3 regions of the Mixta intestinalis genome follow, and region 2 is predicted to be linked to each of the others. Evidence: predicted binding sites of a transcription regulator. Region 2 holds the regulator's gene; each other region holds the start of a gene.
What was found. Region 2 encodes CRP, which controls carbon source genes, mostly activating them, when cyclic AMP is high. Its sites were predicted from a motif close to ATGTGANNNNNNTCACAT; they were not measured.
Positions count from the first base shown of each region.

Region 1: focA (formate transporter FocA) is a predicted target of CRP. The motif match lies at 1,091-1,108, and genes of this name have one in related genera.
Region 3: psiE (phosphate-starvation-inducible protein PsiE) is a predicted target of CRP. The motif match lies at 1,114-1,131, and genes of this name have one in related genera.

Region 1 covers NZ_CP028271.1:802,962-805,234, forward strand. The annotation lists gene pflB (formate C-acetyltransferase) at 1-84, opposite strand, end outside; gene focA (formate transporter FocA) at 171-1,031, opposite strand; gene ycaO (30S ribosomal protein S12 methylthiotransferase accessory factor YcaO) at 1,384-2,273, opposite strand, start outside.
Region 2 covers NZ_CP028271.1:4,199,688-4,201,960, reverse strand. The annotation lists gene C7M51_RS19415 (phosphoribulokinase) at 1-384, shown strand, start outside; gene C7M51_RS19410 (OsmC family protein) at 390-797, opposite strand; gene crp (cAMP-activated global transcriptional regulator CRP) at 1,096-1,728, shown strand; gene C7M51_RS19400 (YccS/YhfK family putative transporter) at 1,791-2,273, shown strand, end outside.
Region 3 covers NZ_CP028271.1:3,354,533-3,356,805, forward strand. The annotation lists gene malG (maltose ABC transporter permease MalG) at 1-456, shown strand, start outside; gene psiE (phosphate-starvation-inducible protein PsiE) at 654-1,052, opposite strand; gene C7M51_RS15515 (YjbH domain-containing protein) at 1,190-2,273, opposite strand, start outside.

The DNA of each region.
Region 1 (2,273 bases), 1.3 Mb from region 2:
ATCGCGAACGTTAACTGATTTCTGCCAGTCGCCAGCGGTAAAACCTTCCCAGGCAGCGTTCAGTTTGTCATTGAGCTCGGTCATAATATACCTACCTTCTGATAAAAGTTCTTTTTTAGACCGGACAGATGATGGTCGTCTGCCCGATCGAATTCGTTACACGGGTGCCGTTAATGGTGAGCGGAGCCGCCGCGTAAATAAATCACCCAATACGTTAGCCCCACCAGCAAGCCGCCACCAATAATGTTGCCGATAGTGACAGGAATGAGGTTATCAGTGATGAAATGGCTTAACGTCAGGTGAGAAAACTGGTCCGCGGTTGCCCCCGTTGCCTGCCAGAATTCAGGTGACGCGAAATCACGGATGACAATTCCCATGGGTATCATAAACATGTTGGCAATGCTGTGTTCGAAGCCGCAGGCAACAAACATCGCTACCGGTAATACCATGGCGAACATTTTGTCCGTCAGGCTACGACCAGAATAGCTCATCCAGACGGCGAGGCAGACCATCAGGTTTGCCAGCGTACCCAGACATACCGCCTGAATAAAAGTATGATGCATTTTATGGTCAGCAGTCTGTAAGACATTTAAGCCCCACGCTCCGTTGGCGACTTCATGCTGACCCGCAAACCAGATAAGTGCGACGAAAAATAGCGCCCCGAACAGGTTGCCAACGTAAACATACAACCAGTTTTTTGCCAGTTGTCCCCAGCTGATGCGACCGCTGGCCTTAGCGACAACAATCAGGACGGTTGAAGTAAACAGGTCGGCACCGCATACAACAACCAGCATCAAACCTAAGGAGAAACAGAGGCCGCCGATCAGCTTGGCCAGACCATAAGGAATATCTGCCGTTCCGGTAGTGGCGGTAATATAGAAAACGAAGGCGACAGAGATAAAAACGCCAGCGTTAATGGCTAAAAAAAACGTGGTTAGTGGATGTTTTGTGGCTTTATAGACACCCGCTTCTTCAGCGACTTTCGCCATAGCTGGCGGTAATAAAAGATTGAAAGGATTGTCAGTACTCATACCAACGCACTCCCATAAAAAATTGTCGGCGTGATACTAACAAAGGAGTATTTGGCAAAATTTGATATAGATCATATTTGGAGATAAGACAGGAAGCGTGAGCCATAAAAAAACTGGATGCAATGCTATTAAGTCTTTGAATTATAAAAATAAAAATTATTTTAATTTATGCAAAAAAAATTGAATGTAGCATTTAATGTATAGCTTTAAAAAGAAGAAAACCAGGGCGGCTGGCAGGATTTGTAATTAAAAAGAAACATGATTGTTTATATTGTTAAGTTATTTCAGACAGTATTAAAGAAGCCAGCTATTATAAAGTAGCTGGCTTGAATTAACAGGCTGGCAACGCTATTTATTTCCAGTAAAGCCGTTTGGCATGCTGTAATTTTTCATAGGCGGCCAGTAAAGCCTGATGAGCAGGGAATGCTTGCAGATCGGAATCCACAGGCTGCAAACCATAAAACGCTTCCTCACCGCTTAATGCCGCTGAGGCTGCCTCAACCGCCTCCGCGCCATACATACGAACAAAGGCCGTGTAGTACTGCTGCGGATCGCGTTCTTCTTCCTGTGCCAGCAACAATAAGGTTTGCAGGCAGCGATAATAGTTAGCTCGTTCTGCAGTAAACACAGAGCTGTTAAACTCCATCGTCCATTCGGTCCAGATCAGCGCCTGATCGAGATCGCCACCTGCTAAAGCCAGCATAGCTTTCAGTTCGCCAATACGCAGGGTATACCAGCCATTATCTTTGCCCGTCGCCAGCCCCAGCAGTTCACGTACCCGGGTAAAGTCGTCATGGCCTTCTTCATCCAGCTGTTCAATAAGAGCCAAATAATCTTCTTTATCCCATTGACTGCCCGGCAGCGCCAGTAGCGTTTCACGCAGATTTGCGCCCATATTATTATTCGCCAGCAGCAGATCTTCCGCCGGATAAATATCGGACATGCCGGGAACGATAATACGACAGGCGTAAACATCCAGATGCTCATAATCTGCAATGTAAACGTCTTTATTTTCCGTCTGGAAAATAGCCATCAGCGTGGCAAATTCTTCTTCCGTACTGCCGTTAAAACGCCAGTCAACAAAAGGATAATCTGCCTCTTCTTTAAACAGATCCCAGGAGATTGCACCGCTGGAGTCGATAAAATGCGTCTCCAGATTAGCGTGCTCGGCGACTTCTTCATCATCAAAGGTCGGTGGAGTAAAGACGTCCAGATCTTTAAGGCTGCGCCCCTGCAGGAGTT
Region 2 (2,273 bases):
CAGAAACTGGTGCGCGATACCAGCGAACGCGGACATTCCCGCGAGGCGGTGATGGATTCGGTGGTGCGCTCGATGGAAGATTACATCAACTACATTACGCCGCAGTTCTCCCGCACTCACATTAACTTCCAGCGCGTGCCTACGGTCGATACCTCGAACCCTTTTGCTGCCCGCGCGATTCCTTCGCTGGATGAAAGCTTTGTCGTCATCCACTTTCGCGGACTGGAGAACATCGATTTCCCTTATCTGCTGGCGATGCTACAGGGCTCGTTTATTTCGCATATCAATACGCTGGTAGTACCCGGCGGCAAAATGGGGCTGGCGATGGAATTGATCATGCTGCCGCTGGTACAACGTCTGGTTGAAGGAAAGCAGGTTGCTTAAGGATGTCAGGCAATCTCCATGCATTCGTAGCTGTGGGTAATGGCAACACCCTTACCCAGCATAATCGCTACGGAACAATATTTTTCCGCAGAAAGCTCAACGGCGCGCGCTACCGCTTTGTCACTCAGCCCTTTACCGCTGACGATAAAGTGCAGGTTGATGCGGGTAAATATGCGCGGAGCCTGCTCGTGTCGCTCGGAGGTCAGCCGCACCTCGCAGTCGGTGACCGCGTTTCGGCCTTTTTGCAGGATCGATACTACGTCAACGGCGCTGCAACCGCCCGCTGCCATCAGCACCATTTCCATGGGGCTCGGCGCTTTATCGCCGGAGTTACCATCCATCAGAACCTGATGCCCTGAAGCGGACTCGCCTAAAAAAGTGAGTCCTTCCACCCATTTTACTCGTGCCTGCATATTCATTATTCCCGGGATAATGCCGCTTACTGTCAGCCTACGCTTTCAGCAGCTAAACGGCAATTGTCCGATTCACCTCAAGCTGAAGCGAGACAACAGGAGACACCAGGATAAAGCTGTGCTACAAACAAAGCTGTAATATTTTCGTTCTCAGAAACGAAAACGGGACTTTTTCACGCCCTGGCGCGCCAGAATTGCCCGGATAAATTTCCAACAGAAAACGCTTTACCATTTCAACGCCTGACAGGGAAACTGCCCCCTGTATTTAGGGCACGATTACAACAGAGGATAACAGCGAATGGTTCTCGGCAAACCGCAAACAGACCCTACTCTCGAATGGTTCCTGTCACATTGCCATATCCACAAATATCCATCAAAAAGTACGTTGATTCACCAGGGTGAAAAGGCCGAAACGCTCTATTACATCGTAAAAGGTGCAGTCGCGGTGCTGATCAAGGATGAAGAAGGCAAAGAGATGATCCTCTCCTACCTCAACCAAGGTGATTTCATTGGCGAGCTTGGCCTGTTCGAAGAAGGCCAGGAACGCAGCGCATGGGTACGGGCAAAAACCGCTTGTGAAGTGGCTGAGATTTCCTACAAAAAATTTCGTCAGCTGATTCAGGTGAATCCTGATATCCTGATGCGGCTGTCTGCTCAGATGGCGCGTCGTCTGCAGGTTACCTCGGAGAAAGTGGGCAATTTAGCTTTCCTCGACGTTACGGGCCGCATCGCACAGACGCTGCTTAATCTGGCAAAACAGCCTGATGCCATGACCCACCCGGACGGTATGCAGATCAAAATCACCCGTCAGGAGATCGGCCAGATTGTCGGCTGCTCACGTGAAACGGTGGGACGCATCCTGAAAATGTTGGAGGATCAAAATCTGATCTCCGCTCATGGTAAGACGATTGTCGTTTACGGCACCCGTTAAGCTTAATTGATCGCACGGCGTGGTGCCCTGCATCACGCCGTGTTTATTTTTGTGATGTGGTGATGTGGCGGAGAATTATCTACCATCCTGAAGTGAACTATGCGCTGCGTCAGACGCTGGTGCTCTGTTTGCCGGTGGCGATCGGCTGGCTGTTAGGGGATTTGCAAAAGGGACTGCTGTTTTCGCTGGTGCCCGCCTGCTGCAATATCGCCGGGCTGGATACGCCGCATAAACGCTTCTTCAAACGGCTGATCGTTGGCGGCTCGCTCTTCGCGCTCAGCAGCTTTCTTATTCAGTGGCTCTCGCTGCACCATATTCCGCTGCCCGTCACCCTCTTTACTATGGCTCTGCTGCTGGGCGTTACCGGTGAAATCGGGCCGCTACATGCCCGTCTGCTTCCAGCCTCGCTGATTGCCGCGATTTTCACTCTCGGCCTGGTGGGGCAAATGCCCATCTGGGTGCCGCCGCTGCTCTATATCGCAGGTACTTTCTGGTATGGGCTGTTTAACTGGCTCTGGTTTCGTCTCTGGAAAGAACAGCCGCTG
Region 3 (2,273 bases), 850 kb from region 2:
CGCCTGGGGCAGTACATTCCTTTTATTGGCCTGAATACTCATGCCGGGCTGGTATTTGCTTATCTGGGCGGCATTGCTCTGCATGTCTGGACGATTAAAGGTTATTTCGAGACTATCGACGGTTCGCTGGAAGAAGCTGCGGCGCTTGATGGCGCGACGCCCTGGCAGGCGTTTCGCCTGATTCTGCTGCCGCTTTCCGTACCGATTCTCGCCGTGGTGTTTATTTTGTCGTTTATCGCTGCCGTCACCGAAGTGCCGGTTGCTTCGCTGCTGCTGCGCGACGTTAACAGCTATACCCTGGCGGTAGGAATGCAGCAGTACCTGAATCCGCAGAACTATCTGTGGGGTGATTTTGCCGCAGCGGCGGTGCTGTCAGCGCTGCCGATTACGCTGGTCTTTTTGCTGGCGCAGCGCTGGTTGGTAAGCGGCCTGACCGCTGGCGGCGTGAAGGGTTAATTAATGATTTTGTGTTGTTGCCTTTGTTGTTATTGCCACTGCTAAGTTGTTCCCTGTGTTTTTCCGGCGGCCTGTAGGCCGCCTTTTTTTTAAGGAATTCTGTTAATAAACAACAACCGATGCTCTTATAAAAAGGGATAACCACTGCGGCTTATCAACCAGTAAAAACAGGTTCAGGCGGCCTGAAGCCGCCAATATTACTCACGCTTCAGCCGGTTACTGTTCGCCAGCCACAGCGTTACCACCAGAATAAGTATCGCTGTGGAATAGCAGAGCGTATCAAATGGATTTTTATGGTCGACAACGATCAGTCGAATAATCGCTGTAATACCGATATAGACAAAATAACGTAGCGGGAAATGGTATCCGGACTGAAAATATTTCACTATCAGCGCAATAAATTCAAAATAAAGAAACCAGATGACAATCCCTTCCACCAGCAGATAGGCGGAAGCCGCCTCACCGGTATTCAGCAATACGTTTGCCAGATGAATTGTCTCTTTACCTAAGAAAACAATTAAAATAATCGCCAGGATCAACAGACCGGCATTTAATACCCATTGTAGCGCCGCAGCGATGAATTTTTCACTTATCATTAAAGCTTCCTGTTAAAGGTGGCTCAACTGGTCAGCCAGACCGTACAGGCATCATGACATAACGTGAGCAAGATCACAGTATAGTCACAACAAAATAAAAAGCGGACGAAAAACCTACTTTCACTAAGTCTTAATAACTAACGAAAGTTTATGTCGCGATCGCTGGTCATATCGTACAGGCGATGCTTACGGATCAGCCTCTGCCCACCATCACGCGTCAGCGGTTCCCAGCCAATCAGCGCTTTTCCACGGTTATGCGTGGCGGTAAACAGCTCCATCGGCACGGAGATATAAAAGCCTTTGGTAAAATCACCTTCACCATACTCTTCGCGGGAGACATTCGTCAGCGTGACATAAGCACCCACGCTAACGCCGCTGGCGAAACGCTTCGAAATATCAAGCGTACCGCCTCTATCCTCCGCCAGATACTGTCCAACGCTCGTTTTTACCAGTACATCATCCACAAAACCGGGCTGCCAGTAGGCGGTAAGATGGCCCGTTGAAGCTTTATAACGGGTGAACCGCATCATATTGTCCCAGTCGCGCTGCTTCACGTAGTTTGCATCGACGCCAACTGCCCAGCAGCTGTCCAGCGGACGATAAAGTATCTCTGCGCCCGCGCCAGCGTACATGGTTTCAAGATAACCGCCATAGAGCTGCGCATAGATGCCGTTACCAAAATAGTGGAGGCCAGTCATTTGTAGATTATTAATGTATAAATCATTTTTTACATAATCACGGATATGAGTACGTACGCGCGGCAGCGCGGAATCAGCAGGTCGCCCATCATATTTGAATCGATCATAATTGTTCGTTACGTCGGCAAAGAAACCGCCCCCCACCAGCAGATGCTGAGTTAGCCAGTAGTCGGCATGCCCCCCGACACCAACCTGATACATATAGAAGCTTTCCGGGCCGCCAAATGACTGATTCAATACCGGCGCAAGACCATAACTGAAGGAATCTCTTTCGATATAGTAGCCCTGTTCCGTTTTTCCAGGATCGACAGGATTGACGCGTCGTTGTTGTAGCGGCGGCTTATGTCCCAGTGGATAACCATCAAGCTGCTGATACAAACTGCTCACGCGCGTTTCGGTAGTAACCTGTGGCAGGTTATAACGTGTCTGGGTAATACGCAGCCTATCGATATTCGCGGGTAAATGATTCATTAAAATCAGGTTAGCTCGATCGACACCTTCCTGAGTATCGCGGTATTTGACC